4 regions of the Shewanella sp. A32 genome follow, and region 1 is predicted to be linked to each of the others. Evidence: predicted binding sites of a transcription regulator. Region 1 holds the regulator's gene; each other region holds the start of a gene.
The links. The regulator sigma-54, encoded in region 1, starts transcription at its own class of promoters, with help from an activator protein. The targets are predictions, from matches to a motif close to GTTGGCACGNNNNTNGNNT.
Positions count from the first base shown of each region.

Region 2: a site for sigma-54 is predicted at 1,492-1,510, ahead of flgF (flagellar basal-body rod protein FlgF). Genes of this name have one in related genera too.
Region 3: a site for sigma-54 is predicted at 2,256-2,274, ahead of PY479_RS00675 (YggN family protein). Genes of this name have one in related genera too.
Region 4: a site for sigma-54 is predicted at 1,909-1,927, ahead of PY479_RS01485 (flagellar assembly protein FlgT). Genes of this name have one in related genera too.

Region 1 is NZ_JARFTS010000002.1:4,814-9,010, forward strand. Features, by position in the region: gene rapZ (RNase adapter RapZ) at 1-605, opposite strand, end outside; gene ptsN (PTS IIA-like nitrogen regulatory protein PtsN) at 602-1,045, opposite strand; gene hpf (ribosome hibernation promoting factor) at 1,045-1,335, opposite strand; gene PY479_RS01925 (RNA polymerase factor sigma-54) at 1,365-2,831, opposite strand; gene lptB (LPS export ABC transporter ATP-binding protein) at 2,924-3,652, opposite strand; gene lptA (lipopolysaccharide transport periplasmic protein LptA) at 3,649-4,182, opposite strand; gene lptC (LPS export ABC transporter periplasmic protein LptC) at 4,169-4,197, opposite strand, start outside.
Region 2 is NZ_JARFTS010000001.1:354,405-358,601, forward strand. Features, by position in the region: gene flgE (flagellar hook protein FlgE) at 11-1,372, shown strand; gene flgF (flagellar basal-body rod protein FlgF) at 1,547-2,290, shown strand; gene flgG (flagellar basal-body rod protein FlgG) at 2,302-3,090, shown strand; gene flgH (flagellar basal body L-ring protein FlgH) at 3,103-3,777, shown strand; gene PY479_RS01560 (flagellar basal body P-ring protein FlgI) at 3,790-4,197, shown strand, end outside.
Region 3 is NZ_JARFTS010000001.1:157,487-161,683, forward strand. Features, by position in the region: gene mutY (A/G-specific adenine glycosylase) at 1-853, opposite strand, end outside; gene trmB (tRNA (guanosine(46)-N7)-methyltransferase TrmB) at 1,021-1,737, shown strand; gene PY479_RS00670 (50S ribosome-binding protein YggL) at 1,760-2,083, shown strand; gene PY479_RS00675 (YggN family protein) at 2,318-3,109, shown strand; gene PY479_RS00680 (LysR family transcriptional regulator) at 3,409-4,197, shown strand, end outside.
Region 4 is NZ_JARFTS010000001.1:345,873-350,069, forward strand. Features, by position in the region: gene PY479_RS01475 (6-hydroxymethylpterin diphosphokinase MptE-like protein) at 1-512, opposite strand, end outside; tRNA gene PY479_RS01480 (tRNA-Arg) at 559-634, opposite strand; gene PY479_RS01485 (flagellar assembly protein FlgT) at 690-1,874, opposite strand; gene PY479_RS01490 (FlgO family outer membrane protein) at 2,050-2,664, shown strand; gene PY479_RS01495 (LPP20 family lipoprotein) at 2,661-3,110, shown strand; gene PY479_RS01500 (flagellar protein FlgN) at 3,208-3,639, opposite strand; gene flgM (flagellar biosynthesis anti-sigma factor FlgM) at 3,639-3,953, opposite strand; gene flgA (flagellar basal body P-ring formation chaperone FlgA) at 4,030-4,197, opposite strand, start outside.

The sequences.
Region 1 (4,197 bases):
TCAAGCCCAGTTAACGGTCTTAACTGCGGCTCCCAATGAGGATTAGGTAGAAAGCGCGCATCAAAGATGAAATCAGCTTCTGCGGGGAGACCGTGCTTAAAGCCAAACGACTCAAAGTTAATCACCAGCTCCTTGGTCACTGTCCCCAGCAAAATTTCGCGTACGGTGTCACTCAGCTCATAGATATTCATGTTAGAGGTATCTATGTAGTGATCCATTAGCTGCGACATCGGCGCGAGTAGTTTGCCTTCCTGCTCAATCGCATCTTTAAGGGAGATTTTGCTCTTGGATAACGGATGTAGACGTCGGGTTTCACTGTAACGTTTAAGCAGCACCTTATCGGATGCGTTTAAAAAGAAACTGATGACTTCAGTGCCTTGTGGCAGATTTTGTATCTGACTTTCCAGGACTTTTTCCTGGTTAGGCATGTTGCGCACATCGACGCTAATCGCGACCAGTTCGTTACTGCCGCGCAGATTGTCTAACAGACTGCCAATCATGGGGAGTGGCAGGTTATCAACGCAGTAATAGCCCAAGTCTTCCAGCACTCGTAACGCTACAGATTTTCCTGAGCCTGAGCGGCCTGAGACAATGGCCAATTTCATCCGGTGATCACCTGATACAGTTCTTCTTTGGTGGTGGCTTTCCGCAGTTGCTTGAGTATCAGCTTATCACTGAGTTTCTCGGCCATCGCCGACAAAGTACTGAGATGCTGCTGACATTGATCGGCGGGCACTACCAACGCAAACAAGATGTCTACCGGTTGATTATCGATAGCGTCAAAGGGGATCGGTTCGTCGCACTTAATCAGCACGGCGATAGGATCTTTAATGTCCGGCAAGCGACCATGGGGAATGGCAATGCCATTCCCGATACCGGTACTTCCCATTTTCTCTCTGACCAGCAGACTTTCGAAAATGGCTTGGGACGACAGGTTTGGATACTGGGCTGCTGCGAGTTCGCTGATGAGCTCCAATACCTTTTTCTTGCTGCCGGGTGTGGCACATGCGGTACACTCCGGCCGCAGGATGGTACTAAGTTCCATCATGAGTATTTTGTCAGCTTTTCTTTGTATTTAATGACCTGACGATCCAATTTATCAATTAGAGCGTCGATGGCAGCGTACATATCGGTGTGTTCTGCGGTGCCGTGCACCTCTCCACCATTCAGATGTAGCTTGGCTTCGACTCGTTGTATTGCTTTCTCAACATTGAGTACGACGTGCACATTATTGATCTGTTCGAAATGGCGTTCAAGTTTTGCAAATTTACTCTCCACATAGCTGCGCAACGAGTCGGTGATCTCAATATGATGGCCTGCCAGGTTGATTTGCATAGGGTGTCCTCCATAGGGGTACTGTGGAATTACAAACTCTTACGCTGATTCGATGGTGGGATCATCATGGCTTCGCGGTATTTGGCGATGGTTCGGCGTGCCACGTTAATTCCCTGCTCAGCCAGCAACTGTGCCATTTTGCTGTCGCTGAGCGGCTTTTTCTGGTTCTCCGCGGCCACCAGTTTTTTGATAAAGGCGCGGATTGCCGTCGATGAACATTCGCCACCGTCTTCAGTACCGACGTGGCTGGAAAAGAAATATTTTAGCTCAAATATACCGCGTGGCGTATGCATGTATTTCTGCGTTGTCACTCGGGAAATTGTCGATTCGTGCATATCAACGGCTTCGGCAATATCATTGAGCACCATCGGTTTCATGGCTTCTTCGCCATATTCAAAGAATCCCTGCTGAAACTGTACAATGCAGTTAGCCACCTTTAGTAGTGTTTCATTGCGGCTTTCCAGACTCTTGATAAACCATTTGGCTTCTTGCAGGTGTCCGCGGATAAACTGGCTGTCGGATTGGCTCCGCGCACTGCGGGCCATAGCGGCATATTGCTGATTAATACTGAGTTTGGGCATGCAGTCTGGGTTGAGTTCTACCACCCAGCGACCATTTTTCTTCCACACGCTGACATCTGGGATCACGTACTCGTCATCCTGAGGCTGCACTAATAGTCCGGGACGTGGATTAAGCGATTGGATCAAACTAATCGCGTCACGCAGATCTTCTTCTCTCAAACGGGTCTTGCGCATCAGTGTGCGATAATCTTTGGCAGCGATCAGGTCAAGATGCTGTTCCAGCAGCATAATGGCGTTTTCGAGATGCGGGGTGTCATCACTATATTGCGACAGCTGGATCAGCAAACATTCACGCAGATCCCGTGCAGCGACACCGACAGGATCGAAGTGTTGGATGCGTTTCAATACCGCTTCTACTTCTTCTAGCTCGATTTCCGGATTGCCCATAGCATCCAGAATATCCTCCGTGGTTTGCGTCAGATATCCTTGATCATCAATCGCTTCGATAATTGCAGTGGCGATTGCTGCATCAGTTTCTGAGAACGGTGTCAGGTTCTTCTGCCATTCCAGGTGTTCATGCAAACCTTCAGAAGTTTCTCCCTGAAATGGGGTATCGTCATCACGGATAGGACCACTGGACATAGCCGGAGCGGCAGTAAAAACCTCATCCCAGGTAGTATCCATTGGCAGCTCTTCAGGGAGTGCCTGGCTAGTGAGTGCGTCCGAGGTTTCTACCGTCGAACTATCTTCGATATGTTCGCTCGGCTCCGGTGCCTCTAAATTGTTATCGATATCATGATTGCTGTCGGTGCTTTGGTTGTCTTCATTCACTTCGAGCAGCGGGTTTGCTTCTAAGGCTTCTTGAATTTCCTGTTGTAACTCCAGCGACGACAGCTGCAGCAAACGTATTGCCTGCTGCAGTTGAGGTGTCATGGTCAGTTGTTGACCCAGTTTGAGCTGGAGTGACGTTTTCATGTTACCGCTTACCCCTACATCTTATAACTTTATAAAAATTCTAGTAATTACAGACTTTAACGTTTTAAAGCTGTAAGCGCTCCCGGTGTTTACTATAGCTTGAATTGTTCACCCAAGTACACAGCACGGACTTGTTGGTTGTCGAGGATCTCGGCAGGGGTGCCTTCGGCGATCAGTTGTCCGTGGCTGACAATGTATGCATGTTCACAAACATCAAGTGTTTCACGCACGTTATGATCCGTAATCAGCACACCCAGTCCACGTGACCGCAATTGTTCAATAATTTTTTTAATATCAATAACGGAGATGGGGTCTACGCCAGCAAAGGGTTCATCCAACAGAATGAATTTCGGGTCTGCGGCCAAGGCTCTGGCAATCTCGACACGCCGGCGCTCACCTCCCGAAAGTGACATCCCCATGCTGTCGCGAATATGGGTGATGTGAAACTCTTCGAGTAACTGTTCCAGTTGTTCTTCACGGCCATCGCGATCCAGATCTTTTCTGATCTGCAATACTGCCATGATGTTATCGCGAACAGTTAGCTTACGGAAAATACTGGCTTCTTGCGGCAGATAGCCAATACCTTTGCGAGCGCGAAGGTGCATGGGATCCATGGTCAGCTCATCTTGATCGATAAAGATCCGTCCCTTATCGCTCTGGATCAAGCCGACTACCATGTAAAATGTCGTGGTTTTCCCTGCACCATTGGGTCCCAATAATCCCACAATCTGACCTGTTGCAACCGACAGACTGACATCTTTCACGACCATTCTTTTTTTGTAGCTTTTCGCAAGGTTATGGGCGATCAAGGTATTACTCATTGCTGCTCCTGCTGGGGATCCTTTTTGGGTTGCTGCTGGTAGTTGTCAGGCTGGATGACCGTGGTCACACGATCTTCTCCCTGGCCGCTGCTGGAGGCTTGCAACTGCTGGTTTTTAAGGTCATAGACAATTTTTTCTGCAGTGGAAACGCTGCCACCTTGTTCCACCTTTGCTTTACCGATGAGCGTCAGTACGCGTTTATTAATGTTGTAGTGAATTTCATTGGCGCTGGCGTTCGCAATACGGCCATCTTCTAATTTCTGACGAAAGGTGGCCGGTGAACCTTTTGCAATCAATACTCTTTCGCCGTCTTTATCGGAACTGGATGCGTTGACTTCGGCGGCTGTGAGCTTCATTGAACCTTGGGTCACAATCACATGGCCGCTGTACACGACTTGCTTGTTCTTGATATCTGCCGACTGCGCATCAGCGGATATTTCCAGTTGTTGCAGCAGATCTTTATCAACCGCAGCAGCTGAAAGGCTGGTAAGGCACAGCATAGCAGCGAAAATAAGCTTATTTCGTTTCATAGGTTCCTTTTACCT
Region 2 (4,197 bases), on a different contig from region 1:
GAGGTGGATTATGTCTTTTAACATCGCTCTTAGCGGGATCAATGCGGCGCAAAAAGATCTCAATACAACAGCAAATAACATTGCCAACGTGAACACTACTGGTTTTAAGGAATCACGGGCAGAATTTGCCGATGTTTATGCAAACTCGATTTTCTCCAACAGCAAGACAGCGGTTGGTGGCGGTGTCACTACCACCCAGGTCGCGCAACAGTTCCATCAGGGCAATTTGCAGTCTACCAATAACGCGCTGGATATGGCGATCAGTGGTAATGGCTTCTTCGTGACTTCGTCTTCTATTGATACCCAGGACTTCTCATTTACTCGTGCCGGGGCATTCAAGCGTGATGAAAATGGTTTCTTGGTGGATTCACAAGGTAACTACTTGCAATGTTTTCAGGTGGATTCCGATGGCAACTCGGCATCGGTCAGCTTGAGTACCACTAAACCAGTACAGATCCCTGATACCGCTGGTAGTCCGCAAGCCACTCAAAATGTATCCATGAGTATGAACCTGAATTCAAACTCCACTGCATTAGATCCGGCAGCGTTTGATCCAACGGATTCATCCACATTTAATAACTCAACCGCGGTAACTATCTATGACTCGTTGGGTGAGTCACACACATTGACTTCCTACTTCGTTAAACCTCAGGATGGTGCTTACACCGGTGAAAGTAACTGGGTGGTCTATTATGCCGTGGATGGCCAGCAGGTTAATCTGGACAGCGCTGCGGGTACTTATCAAATGGATACTACGGGTGATGGCAGTGCAGACAGCACAGGCACAGCCCAAACCACGGGTGGCTGGACTGGCGCCGTCCTGACTTTCGACGCCACCGGTGCTTATAAAGGTTCTAGCCCCGCCACGATCACGACTCAACAGCTAGGTATCTCTGGTGCTAATGTACTCAGTGCGGCGGCTGAAGGTTCTCAGCAGATTTCCATCGGATTCAATCAACCGACACAATACGCTGAGAGCTTTAGTACGACGGAGTTAACTCAAGACGGTATTACAGTGGGGCGTTTAACTAACGTCGAAGTGGGCAGTGATGGTCTGATCTCGGCGAAATACAGTAATGGTTCCACTGTCCCGTTAGCAAGAGTTGCATTGGCGCGTTTTTCCAATGAGCAGGGGCTGACTCAAGTCGGGAATACGTCTTGGAAAGCCAGTTTGGAGTCTGGTGAAGCGCTGGCGGGTGAAGCCAATAGCGGTGTGTTTGGTGGGATTAAATCTTCTTATCTGGAAAGCTCAAACGTCGACCTGACAACTGAGCTGGTAGATCTGATTTCTGCACAGCGTAATTTCCAGGCAAACTCTCGGACACTGGAAGTGAATAATACGCTGCAACAGACCGTATTACAGATCCGTTAAGTTCTCTCTCCGAGCGGTAACTGTATTGTCGTGAGCGGCAATACTTTGCCGCTCACCTTTTTGCGCTGCGCCAATAAACTGTTTTTCTTCTTTTTTACCTCGCAAAATCCCAATCTTTTAGTGGCATGAAGTTTGCTTTGTTCAGCATAAGCTCAATTTTTGACGGAGCAACGGGTGGACAAATTTCTCTACATTGCGATGACGGGTGCCAAGCAAAATATGGATGCTTTGGCGGTCAGGGCAAACAATTTAGCTAACGCAAATACTGATGGCTTCAAAGCCGATATGGAGCAAGCGCGGGCGATGCAAGCGTTTGGCGAGGGATTGCCAACCAGAGTATTCGCGATGACGGAATTGCCGTCTTCCGATTTTAAGTCTGGCCCTATTCAGACCACCGGTCGCAATCTTGATATCGCGGTGAAGGATCAAGGTTGGATAGCAGTACAGGCTGATGATGGTAGCGAAGCGTATACCCGGGCGGGCAGCCTGAATATTGACGTTAATGGCATGCTGCGCAATAGCAGCGGTCATTTGGTGATGGGGCAGAATGGTCCAATCAACATTCCTTTGCCGGTTCAAAAACTTGATATTGCAACTGATGGAACCATCTCGGTCACCCCACAGGGGGCAACGCCGGAAGTCAAAGAGAATGTCGGTAAAATCAAGTTGACGAATCCCGGAAATCAAAATTTGATGCGCGGCGAAGATGGTCTGTTCCGTACCTTAAGTGGTCAGCCTGCCGCCGCCGATCCGGCTGTGAGCGTGGTGAGTGGCGCGGTTGAAGGTAGTAATGTCAGCCCAGTAGAAGAGATGGTCAGTATGATCAGTTTGCAGCGCCAATTTGAACTGCAAGTAAAAATGATGAAAACGGCAGAGGAAAACGATAAGTCATCTGCCGCTTTGGTTCGCATTAGCTAGGAGTAACGATTATGCATCCCGCTTTATGGATCAGTAAGACTGGCCTTGATGCCCAGCAGACCGATATATCGGTGATTTCTAACAACATCGCTAATGCGAGCACCGTCGGCTACAAGAAAGGGCGGGCGGTGTTTGAAGATCTGTTGTACCAAACCGTGAATCAGGCAGGGGGCATCAGTGCCGCCAACACTAAGTTGCCTAACGGGCTGAATCTGGGCGCGGGTACCAAAGTGGTTGCCACCCAGAAGATCTTCTCCCAAGGCAATATGGAAACTACGGATAACTCGATGGATTTGATGATCCAGGGGCCGGGGTTCTTCGAAATCCAGATGCCTGATGGTACCACCGCATATACCCGTAACGGTCAGTTTTCTCTGGACGATACCGGACAGATGGTTACCTCCGGTGAAGGTTATGTATTGCAACCCGGCATTACCATCCCGGATAACGCCACCAGTATTACCGTCTCCGAAGAAGGTGAAGTATCCGTAAAAATTCCGGGAACGGCTGACAACCAGGTGGTAGGACAGTTGACCATGGCGGATTTTATCAATCCATCCGGTCTGCAACCTATCGGTCAGAACCTGTATCTGGAAACTGGCGCTAGTGGTACTCCCGTCGAAGGAACACCGTCTTTAGATGGCATGGGCAGTATCAAGCAAGGCTCACTGGAAACCTCCAACGTGAACGTTACGGAGGAGCTAGTGAATCTTATCGAAACTCAGCGCGTGTACGAGATGAACTCCAAGGTTATTTCAGCCGTAGACCAAATGCTGGGATACGTGAATCAGAACCTCTAGTAGGGTAAGGCTATGAAGCTGATACTAAAACTGTTGCCGTTGTTGCTGCTGGGAGCCTGTGCTGCCAACCAGCAAAAGCCAATCCCGGATGATCCTTATTACGCGCCTGTCTATCCAGATGATGGCAACAGCGGTTTAGTGCCAACCGGTTCCATATTTGAACATAATCGGGCCACACCTTTATTTTCTGATCTGAAAGCCCATCGGGTTGGGGACATCGTTACTATCCAATTAGTGGAGTCGACCCAAGCGAAAAAAAGCGCGGCTAATCAGATATCGAAAGGCTCTGATCTTACCGTCAATCCGCTGACAGCCGCTGGCAGTAACGTGACGATTAATGGTAAGTCGCTGGACTTGGGGTATAGCGACAGCATGGATACCAAACGTTCAGCGGGAACGGACCAAAGCAATAGTCTTTCAGGCGAAATCTCTGCCAATGTGATTCAGGTATTGGGCAACGGCAACCTAGTGGTTCGCGGCGAAAAATGGATCACCATCAACAACGGTGATGAGTTCATTCGTATCACCGGTATTGTTCGTCCACAAGACATTACTACCAGCAATACCGTGCAATCGCCCCGAGTGGCGAATGCCCGCATTCAATATAGCGGCACCGGTACCTTTGCCGATTCGCAAAAAGTTGGCTGGTTGAGCAAATTCTTTATGTCTGACTGGTGGCCTTTCTAAGGAGCAAAAATAATGAAAAACCAATGGTGGCTGCTACTTGGATTGCTGCTGTGCCTCCCGGTAAAGGCTGAACGCATTAAAGATATCGCTGATATTCAGGGCGTACGTGAAAACCAGTTGATTGGTTATGGTCTGGTCGTCGGTTTGCCTGGAACCGGCGAGAAGACGCGCTACACCGAACAGACCTTCAAAACCATGCTGAAAAACTTCGGTATCACGCTGGATGATACCATCAGACCAAAAATCAAAAACAGTGCGGTAGTGGCAGTTCATGCGGACATGCCAGCGTTTATCAAACCCGGACAAACGATTGATGTGACGGTATCCAGTATTGGTGAAGCTAAAAGCCTACGCGGTGGGAGTTTACTACAAACCTTTATGCGCGGGGTGGACGGTAATGTGTATGCGATTGCTCAAGGG
Region 3 (4,197 bases), on a different contig from region 1:
CGAGTTGGTCGGGTGCATAACCCAGCGTGGTTACCGCTTGTTGTAACGCCGCTTTAGTGGCGTATTGCGGAAAACACCAGAGTCCGCCCCAGATGCCGGCAGGTGGCCGTTTCTGCAGCAAGATATCGTCGTTATGTCTGATCACCAGCAGCCAGGCATCTTTGGCAGGAATGGCTTTCTTCGGTTTTTTCCCTGGATAGTCGCGCTGTTTGCCCATCTGTTGCGCTTGACAGTCAAGTGCTACCGGACATTGCGCACAGGCAGGCCGTGAGCGGGTGCAGATGCCAGCTCCCATATCCATCATCGCCTGATTGTATTGGGCAATCTCGGTGGTCGGTGACCGTTCCGTTGCCAGTTGCCACAGTGCTTGCTCGACTTTGGGCTGTCCAGGCCAGCCGTCAATCGCGGCGTGGCGGGCCAGTACGCGTTTTACGTTACCGTCCAGAATTGGATGATACTGGCCGAGCGACAGTGACAGAATGGCTCCTGCAGTGGAGCGGCCTACGCCTGGCAGTGCCATCACTGCATCAAACTGTTCGGGGAATTCTCCGTTGTGTTTGTCGCGGATTAACTGCGCCGCCTTATGCAGATTGCGGGCGCGGGCATAGTAGCCCAGTCCGGTCCACAGATGCAGCACTTCATCAGTATCAGCGTCTGCCAGTGCTACCACATTGGGAAAGCGCTCCATAAAACGGTTGAAGTAGGGGATGACCGTTGCTACCTGTGTTTGTTGCAACATAATTTCTGAAACCCATACTTTATAAGGGGTTTTATTGAGTTGCCAGGGCAGGGTTTTACGGCCGTGCTGACCGTACCAGGTGATAATGCGTTGCGAAAAAGACGGTGTTTTCATGGGCCGCAGTGTAGCTTTAGCCGGATCTCTGTACAAGGTATATTGCTGTGGTTGATAGCGAACTAATCGCTTATTGATATACTTTTCCACAAGCGGGGCTTGCACTCACCGATGAACTTTGCATAATGCCCTTCTTTTTATGATGTCTGGCCAGGTCAGGGGCAATAATGAGCGAAGTCACCACTGCTGAATATAATGAAGAAGGCAAGTATCTGCGCAAAGTCAAAAGCTTTGTGTTGCGAGAAGGGCGCCTGACCAAAGGCCAGGAACAGGCTATTGAGCAACATTGGGATAGCATGGGGTTGGAATACTCGGCTGAAGCGATGGATTTGCAGCAGATATTTGGTCGTAATGCCGATGTGGTGCTGGAGATTGGTTTCGGCATGGGCGCATCGCTGGTGGCAATGGCACAAGCGGCACCAGAAAAAGATTTCATCGGTATTGAAGTCCATAAGCCTGGCGTTGGTGCCTGTCTGGCAGCGGCCGCTGAAGCAGGTGTGAAAAATCTACGGGTGTTTCATCATGATGCCGTGGAAGTGTTGCAGCACACTATTCCAGAATCTTCATTGGCGCGCGTGCAGCTGTTTTTCCCTGACCCTTGGCATAAAAAACGTCACCATAAGCGCCGTATTGTGCAGCCAGAATTTGTGCAGTTATTGCGTTCCCGGTTAAAAATCGGTGGTGTATTTCATATGGCAACGGACTGGGAAAACTACAGCGAACACATGCTGGAAGTGATGAACCAGGCTCCAGGCTATAAAAATCAGTCAGTTGATGGTACTGTGGTGGCTCGGCCTGACTATCGGCCACTGACCAAATTTGAAGCCCGCGGCCAACGCCTTGGGCATGGTGTTTGGGATTTGATGTTCGAACGTACCGAATAACGAAAGTAACAGAGAGGTTGCCATGGCCATTCGTAGTCGCCGTTTGCGCAAAAAGTTGCGGGTTGATGAGTTTCAGGAGTTAGGTTTCGATGTGAGCTGGCGCTTTGCTGACAGCCTGAGCGAAGACGCTATTGATGAGCACGTAGAACGCTTTATCAATGAAGTGATTGAGCCGCGTGAGTTAGGTTTCCATGGCGGTGGCCATCGCTTATGGGATGGCGTTGTCGCCACTCAGCGTCTTGGTAAATGTACTGATGATGACCGTCAGGCCGTTGAGCGTTTTCTGAAAAGCCTCAATGTCGAAGAGATAGAGATCAGCGAACTCTACGATATCTGGTGGGGTTAATCGTCCCTGAGTTATTGAAAGGCAGTGCTATGGCACTGCTTTTTTTATGTTTGTTCCAACCTTTTCACCTTTCTTTATCGTCATATTCACCAAAAGCTGGTGTGTTTCGCTACCACATAGCTAGATATCGATTCATGTTGTAAAAATTTATATAAAATACAATAAGATAAAATTTGGCATGGTGTGTGCTTTACTGCTTTCAGTTTGATGAATAATTTGAAAAGGATAACTCGAATGAAAACTCTGATGCTGGGCATGACTCTGGGATGCGCATTATTGATACCGGCAATGTCTGCCGCCGCGATGGAAATTGGCCATCACCACGATAGCTGCAATGTGTCGCTGAATTACGATGTCACCCTCACACCACAGCAGATGGTCGTCGGCGAGAAAGGGAAAGAACATTACCGTATTGAGATGGACCACTTGTATGTGGATGGTAAGGAAGTGCCGCTCAATGCTGAACAGAAACAATTGCTGAATCAATATCATCAGGGTATGGCTCAACAGGTACCGGAAGTTGTCGGTGTGGTAAGTGACGCCTTGAGTATGGCTAATGAGGCGGTAACTACTGCATTAACGCCGCTGCTCGGTGATGAAACCGGTGCCAAGCTCAACGATATGATGGGTAAGCTGCATGAGCGTATCAGTAAAGTGGTGTACCACAATGGCGATACCTATTTTATTGGCGCAACTGACGACACCATAGATAAAGCATTCGATGAAGAGTTTTCCAAGCAGGTTGAAGATCTGGTGATGCAGTCTATGGGTTCCATCATGGTCAATATCGGTAAGAGCATGATGGATGGTGAAGGTGACTTTAGTGAACGCATGGACGCTTTTGGCGAGAAGATGGACAAGCTTGGCGAAGCGATCGATCAGAAGATGGATGCCCGTTCTGATGCGATAGATAAGCGTGCCGATGCGCTTTGTGAAAATTTCCAGCAATTGCAGGAGATTGAAGGGCAATTGCGTAAAAGTGTCCCTGCGTTAGCCGCATATCCACTGATTTCTGGTCGGCCCTAATCGCGTTAATTAATAACTTCCTTGTACGTAGACCTTTCCCCGCACTTCATCCTTCCTGTGCGGGGTTTTTTATTTGATTGATCCGGTCTTTTTTGCGAATACAGAACGATGGGGTTAGAGTAGCGAACAAAGACTTGATATACTTTTCCACGCTAACCTGCCACCGTTGCTAGAGATGGCTTGGCAACACATTCATCAATGATGTGTGATTCGCAGGTTTTCTGTTGATTGCTCCCAAGGTCGGAGTGATGACTTTGTCGTTAAAAACTTAAAGAAGTTAAAGGCTTAAGGCGACTTTCATGTTAGAACTATTAGAACCCATTGCGATTTTTACCCATGTTGCCCGTGCTGGCAGTTTCAGTGCTGCAGCGCGTCGTCTGGGGATCTCAAAGTCCAAGGTCAGTACCCAGGTAGCTGATCTGGAACACAAGCTTGGTGTTCAACTTATTCAGCGAACTACTCGTAGTCTTAGCCTGACTGAAGCAGGTAATCTGCTTTATACCCAAGGTGAAGAATTGTTACGCGGTGCCGACCAGGCTGTCGCCAGTGTGCATAATCTGAATGATGCCACGCGTGGCGTACTGAAACTTGGTATCTCTCAATCCTTCGGCACTGCCCATATTATTCCGGCATTGCCCGAATTTATGTCGCGCCATCCAGAGCTGGAATTGCAAGTCAGTTTGCTGGATCACAAGGTTGATGTGGTAAGTGAAGGTTTGGATCTGTTACTGACCATGTCAGAACAGCTGCCGCTGGGTATGGTGGCTCGACCGTTAATGAAATGCCAATTCATGCTGTTAGCTTCACCTGCCTATATTGCTAATCACGGTAAGCCGAGCCGTCCGGAACAGTTGGTAGAACATAACTGTCTGGTCTATCACGGTGAGTGGCACGAGCACAGCGTCTGGCAGTTCAAGCGCGGCGACGACTACTGCGAGATCGGCGTGAATGGTAACTTCCGCGTTGATAACGCGCCAGCGCTAAAATCCGCCGCAGTTAGTGGCCTGGGTATTGTATATATGGCGACTTACCTGCTGGAAAATGAAATCGAAGAAGGTAAGTTGGTGCCATTATTACCGGAGTGGCAC
Region 4 (4,197 bases), on a different contig from region 1:
TTAGCATGTTCTCGGTTGAGCTCGTACTGTAACAGATCCCGCAGTCTAGCATTGTCATCTGACACCAATTCTAAATCCGGTGTTATAGCAATATAAGGCTTTTTTAGCTGCATCTGCGAAGGCTGTAAGTCCAGTTCTACGCCTGAATGCTGTAGCCATGGGGTATGGTCGGTGTAGCTTAAGACTAGGGCAAAAATTGCCGGATTAAGAATACAGATCGTCAGCTTGGTTAATCTGGCTTCATCCAACGCAATATACGGTACGTCTCCCATACCAAAACCGTACATAGTGGCCTGGGTTGCTGATGTTGGTAAAGTGCTGAGAAACAGCTGTGCTTCTGCTAATCGATTATGGCGGCTACTTAATTGAATGCCATTTACGCTGATAGTTTGATTGGCTCCACTAACCAACGCTGCGTCAATATTCTCAATCTGCTGGCGTTGAAGAATTTCCGCAGCCTCTGGCCAACGCTGCTTTATGATATTGAAGTTAGCTTGGAATAGTTCAGTCATTTATTAGCCTTTATTGGTACGTCTATTACATTGTGGCATTGCTGACTGGTCTCCCCACAGGGACTCGAACCCCGATCGGTCGCTTAGGAGGCGGCTGCTCTATCCTGTTGAGCTATGAGGAGACGGCAGTGATTATACTGTTTTTGGCCTCTATTAAAAGGGCTCAAATCTAACTGCTTAATTCTTCAGCGCAATATCGTTGACTTGGATGCTTCGTGCTGCGCTTTCTCCGTTGAGCATTGCTGTGGATGTGCTTTCAGATGTCTGCGCTATTTCAACATCAACAGTGGTGGCGACTGCAATTGCGCGGGTTTTACTGATCTGATCCATGATGTTATGTTGCAATACTATTTTAAATTTATCGCCTTTTTTTACGCCATTTTTTCTTCCGATATTAAGCACTACCTGGCTGTCATTTAGAGCAATAATCTGAGCCAGTAACGGACGGCAGCTGAGTGTTTCATCAATATCTCTAACGGCTTCTGTAATTATTTGCTCGGCAGACTCACCATATTCCGACTGCCAAAATTCACTGGAAGTAGGATTGACCATAGCGGTTTTAGCAAACTCCCATTCGCTCGGTTGACTATATTCGTGTTGCCAGACAATTTCGCCACTAATGCCATGATATAAAGTTAACTTCAGTTGAAATTGTCTGATAGGTGCATGTTGCCACAATCCAAGAATGGCAGAAGTGGGTTCTGCAACTGAGATGTCGGTGAGTTCAGGTATCAACAGGTATTGGCTATTGGTCATTTCACTGATCAATGTTGGTGCTCTAAATCCGCCATCTGAATTCGTTAATGCTGGAATATTAACCTCTTGATTTATAAGCGATACTGGAACGCTCAACGCTGAATTTTGTTGCAATGCGTTGACTAAGTGTTCTGAAACAACCGTTGGTAACTGTTCAAGACGACCATAGCGTAATTGGCTGCGATCACGAATAGTGGCACGTGGGATCAAAATTGCGGCTTTCAGCCCATCATTACTACATTTTTCTTGATCTTGATGTAGCAGATCGATTTTGACGGTAACTGTTAGCCGATTACCTTGTTTTTGCTCATTTAATAATTGAATCGATGAGATATTGTTTGCTGCTGATAGCGTTAGAGCCTGGTCAGTCAGTTGACCATTATTTGTTGTCTGGCTTGCCTGAAACTTACCACCGTTTTGTAAAAGGGCCATTCTGACGGCGTTTTTCACCGCAACTTCTCGCGCATTGTCGCTATCACCATTGATAATCTTTGCTTCACCTGTTGCTTCTACCCAGTATGCCTGGCAAGGCAGGCTAAGGCTGAGTAATGTCAGTAAGCAAACGAGAGATTTCATGGTGATTTTCCTGTAGCAACCAATGGCCAAATATCTGTCGAAACGTCAGATATACGGAGTAATTATTCAAAATTTATGCCAGTGAATTGGTCTGGTGCTAAGTAAAAGCGCTTAAGTGTTGTGGTCAATTGCCGATAACTGAAAGACAAGAAATAAATTGAGCTCCGTTTCATAGCCGTTCGGAGCGTTAGCTGATGGACTAGATATGAAAAAAGCAATGGTTTTGATGGCGCTAATGCTGGTGGGCTGCAAATCCCCCCAGCCCGTTGAGCCCGTGGCTGCTCCCGTCGCAACGACTAAGGCTGGGATCATTGACGTGACCCAGAAGCTCGCCAAGGATCTGGTGCGTTATAGTGACGTGCTGGATCTGAATCAACCATTGTTAGTCGCAACGCCTGTCATGGTAGAAGATATGCAGAGCACAGATAATCTGGCGGCGCAGTTACAACAGGGATTAATGGCGGGCATGCAGCAGGTGGGGTTTCACCTAGTCGATTTAAATGTGGCTGATTCGGTCAGAGTAACGCCGCAAGGGGACTTTCTGTTGAGCCGCGATTGGCAAAAAGTGCCGAGCAATATTGCGGTTGATCAAGTATTAGTCTCCACTGTTAGCTTGGCCCGTAACGGCATTGTGATTAACAGTCGCATCGTGACCTTGACAGGCAATAAAGTCATCTCTACTGCACAACTGTATGTACCGCAGCAGGCGCTGCCAGACTATTTGTTGCCTTCTCAGTTGGTCGTTTCTAAAGCAAGTTTACTGTACCGCAATAGTGCTACTGGTGAAGCGAAGGTACATCCGGTTGGAGAATCAAAATGAGATTATGGTTTTCGTTAGTCATCCTGATACTGATTTCCGGTTGTACGAGTCGTGATCGCTATGTGCAGTGGGAAACCGTGCCACCACCAACCTTTCCCAAATTAACTGCCGTTGGGTACGCGCCATTAGCGTCACAACCTTCAAAAAATCCATCTGAACGGGTATTGATGGCAATGCAGGCATCGAAAATTGACGCCTATCGAGAGCTTGCTGAACAAGTTTATGGTCAGCAGTTGACATCACAAAGTAAGGTCGGTGATTGGATGTTGAAGTCAGATGAGGTAAAGGTTTCCGTGAGCGGCGTTATTCGCGGCGCCAAAGTTGTTCGTAGTTATCCTGCCGGAGATCATTACGTTACCGAATTAGAACTGGATTTTTCCAATGTGTGGCAATTGTATCAGCAGCAAAATCGTCCACAGCGAGTTAAGCAGATCACTTATTTCTAAATTTACTCGTACCCAATGAATTTGGCGGCAAGGCGGCAGTCTTTTGCCGCTTTAATTTTGTGTCATAGTGGATGATTTTACTTGGGTAAAACTGAGGTTATGCTTCTAGATCGTTACCCAGAGTAGAAATAGTGGAAGTTTTACCTTTACCATCGTAAGTGAGGCTATGAGCATTACGGCTCATTTGTAAGGCTTGCGCTAAACGATTGGTGCTTGCTGAGCAAAGCTCAATCAATTTACCGTTTGCTTGATTTTTTTGCTGGCATTCAGCTAGCAGCGCTTTGATTTGACTAACTTGTTGTGACAGCGGTGTCTGTTTTAACTGTTCTTTCAGCGGGTGCTCTGCCAGCGTTTTATCCAGCTTAGCCACTTGTTCTAACGTTTGCTGCTTATCGGCTGCCAATTGCAGTAGACCGTCGGCATCACGTTCAATCAATGCCTTAGTTTCTGCCTCAATCAACGACAAAAGGCGACCAAGCGTCGCCGCCTGTCGCTGTAAGGTGATTTCCAGATCATGTACTTGAGTCATCAAGAATCCTGATCAAGATCGACCATGTTGCTTTCAAACTGAGCGATGTTATTCGCGAGTTTTTCCGGATCCACTTTATAGCGTCCTTCAGAAATTGCCTGCTTTATTTCAGCGACTTTTTTCATATCCACATCAGGCATAGACGCAATTTTACTTTGCATCCCTTGTAATTGCTGAGCCTGGGCAGAAACAACGACGGAATCGTCATTGTTAGCAACGCTGCTAGTCTCGGTATCTTGTTCAGCTTTACCACTGCTTCGGGTAACTGAATTAGTATTCACCCGAGGTTGATTTTGCAGTTGTTTAATGTCCATAGCCTTTTGGCTCCAACACTTTCAAATAAACTCTAGTTCTATTATCGGCACACAACAGTCTAGCTTGAGACTTTTTTTACATATTTACCCGCACTTCACCTACATGGGTGACTACGGCTTCTATCATCTTGTTAGATTGAGCGTTTTTTACCCGTATCTGTTCACCAAGGTTACCATCTTCTTCGGCTACGCCAACCGTTTTTATTTGGAATTGTGCCGTTTTAGCAATGATAGACACTGAATC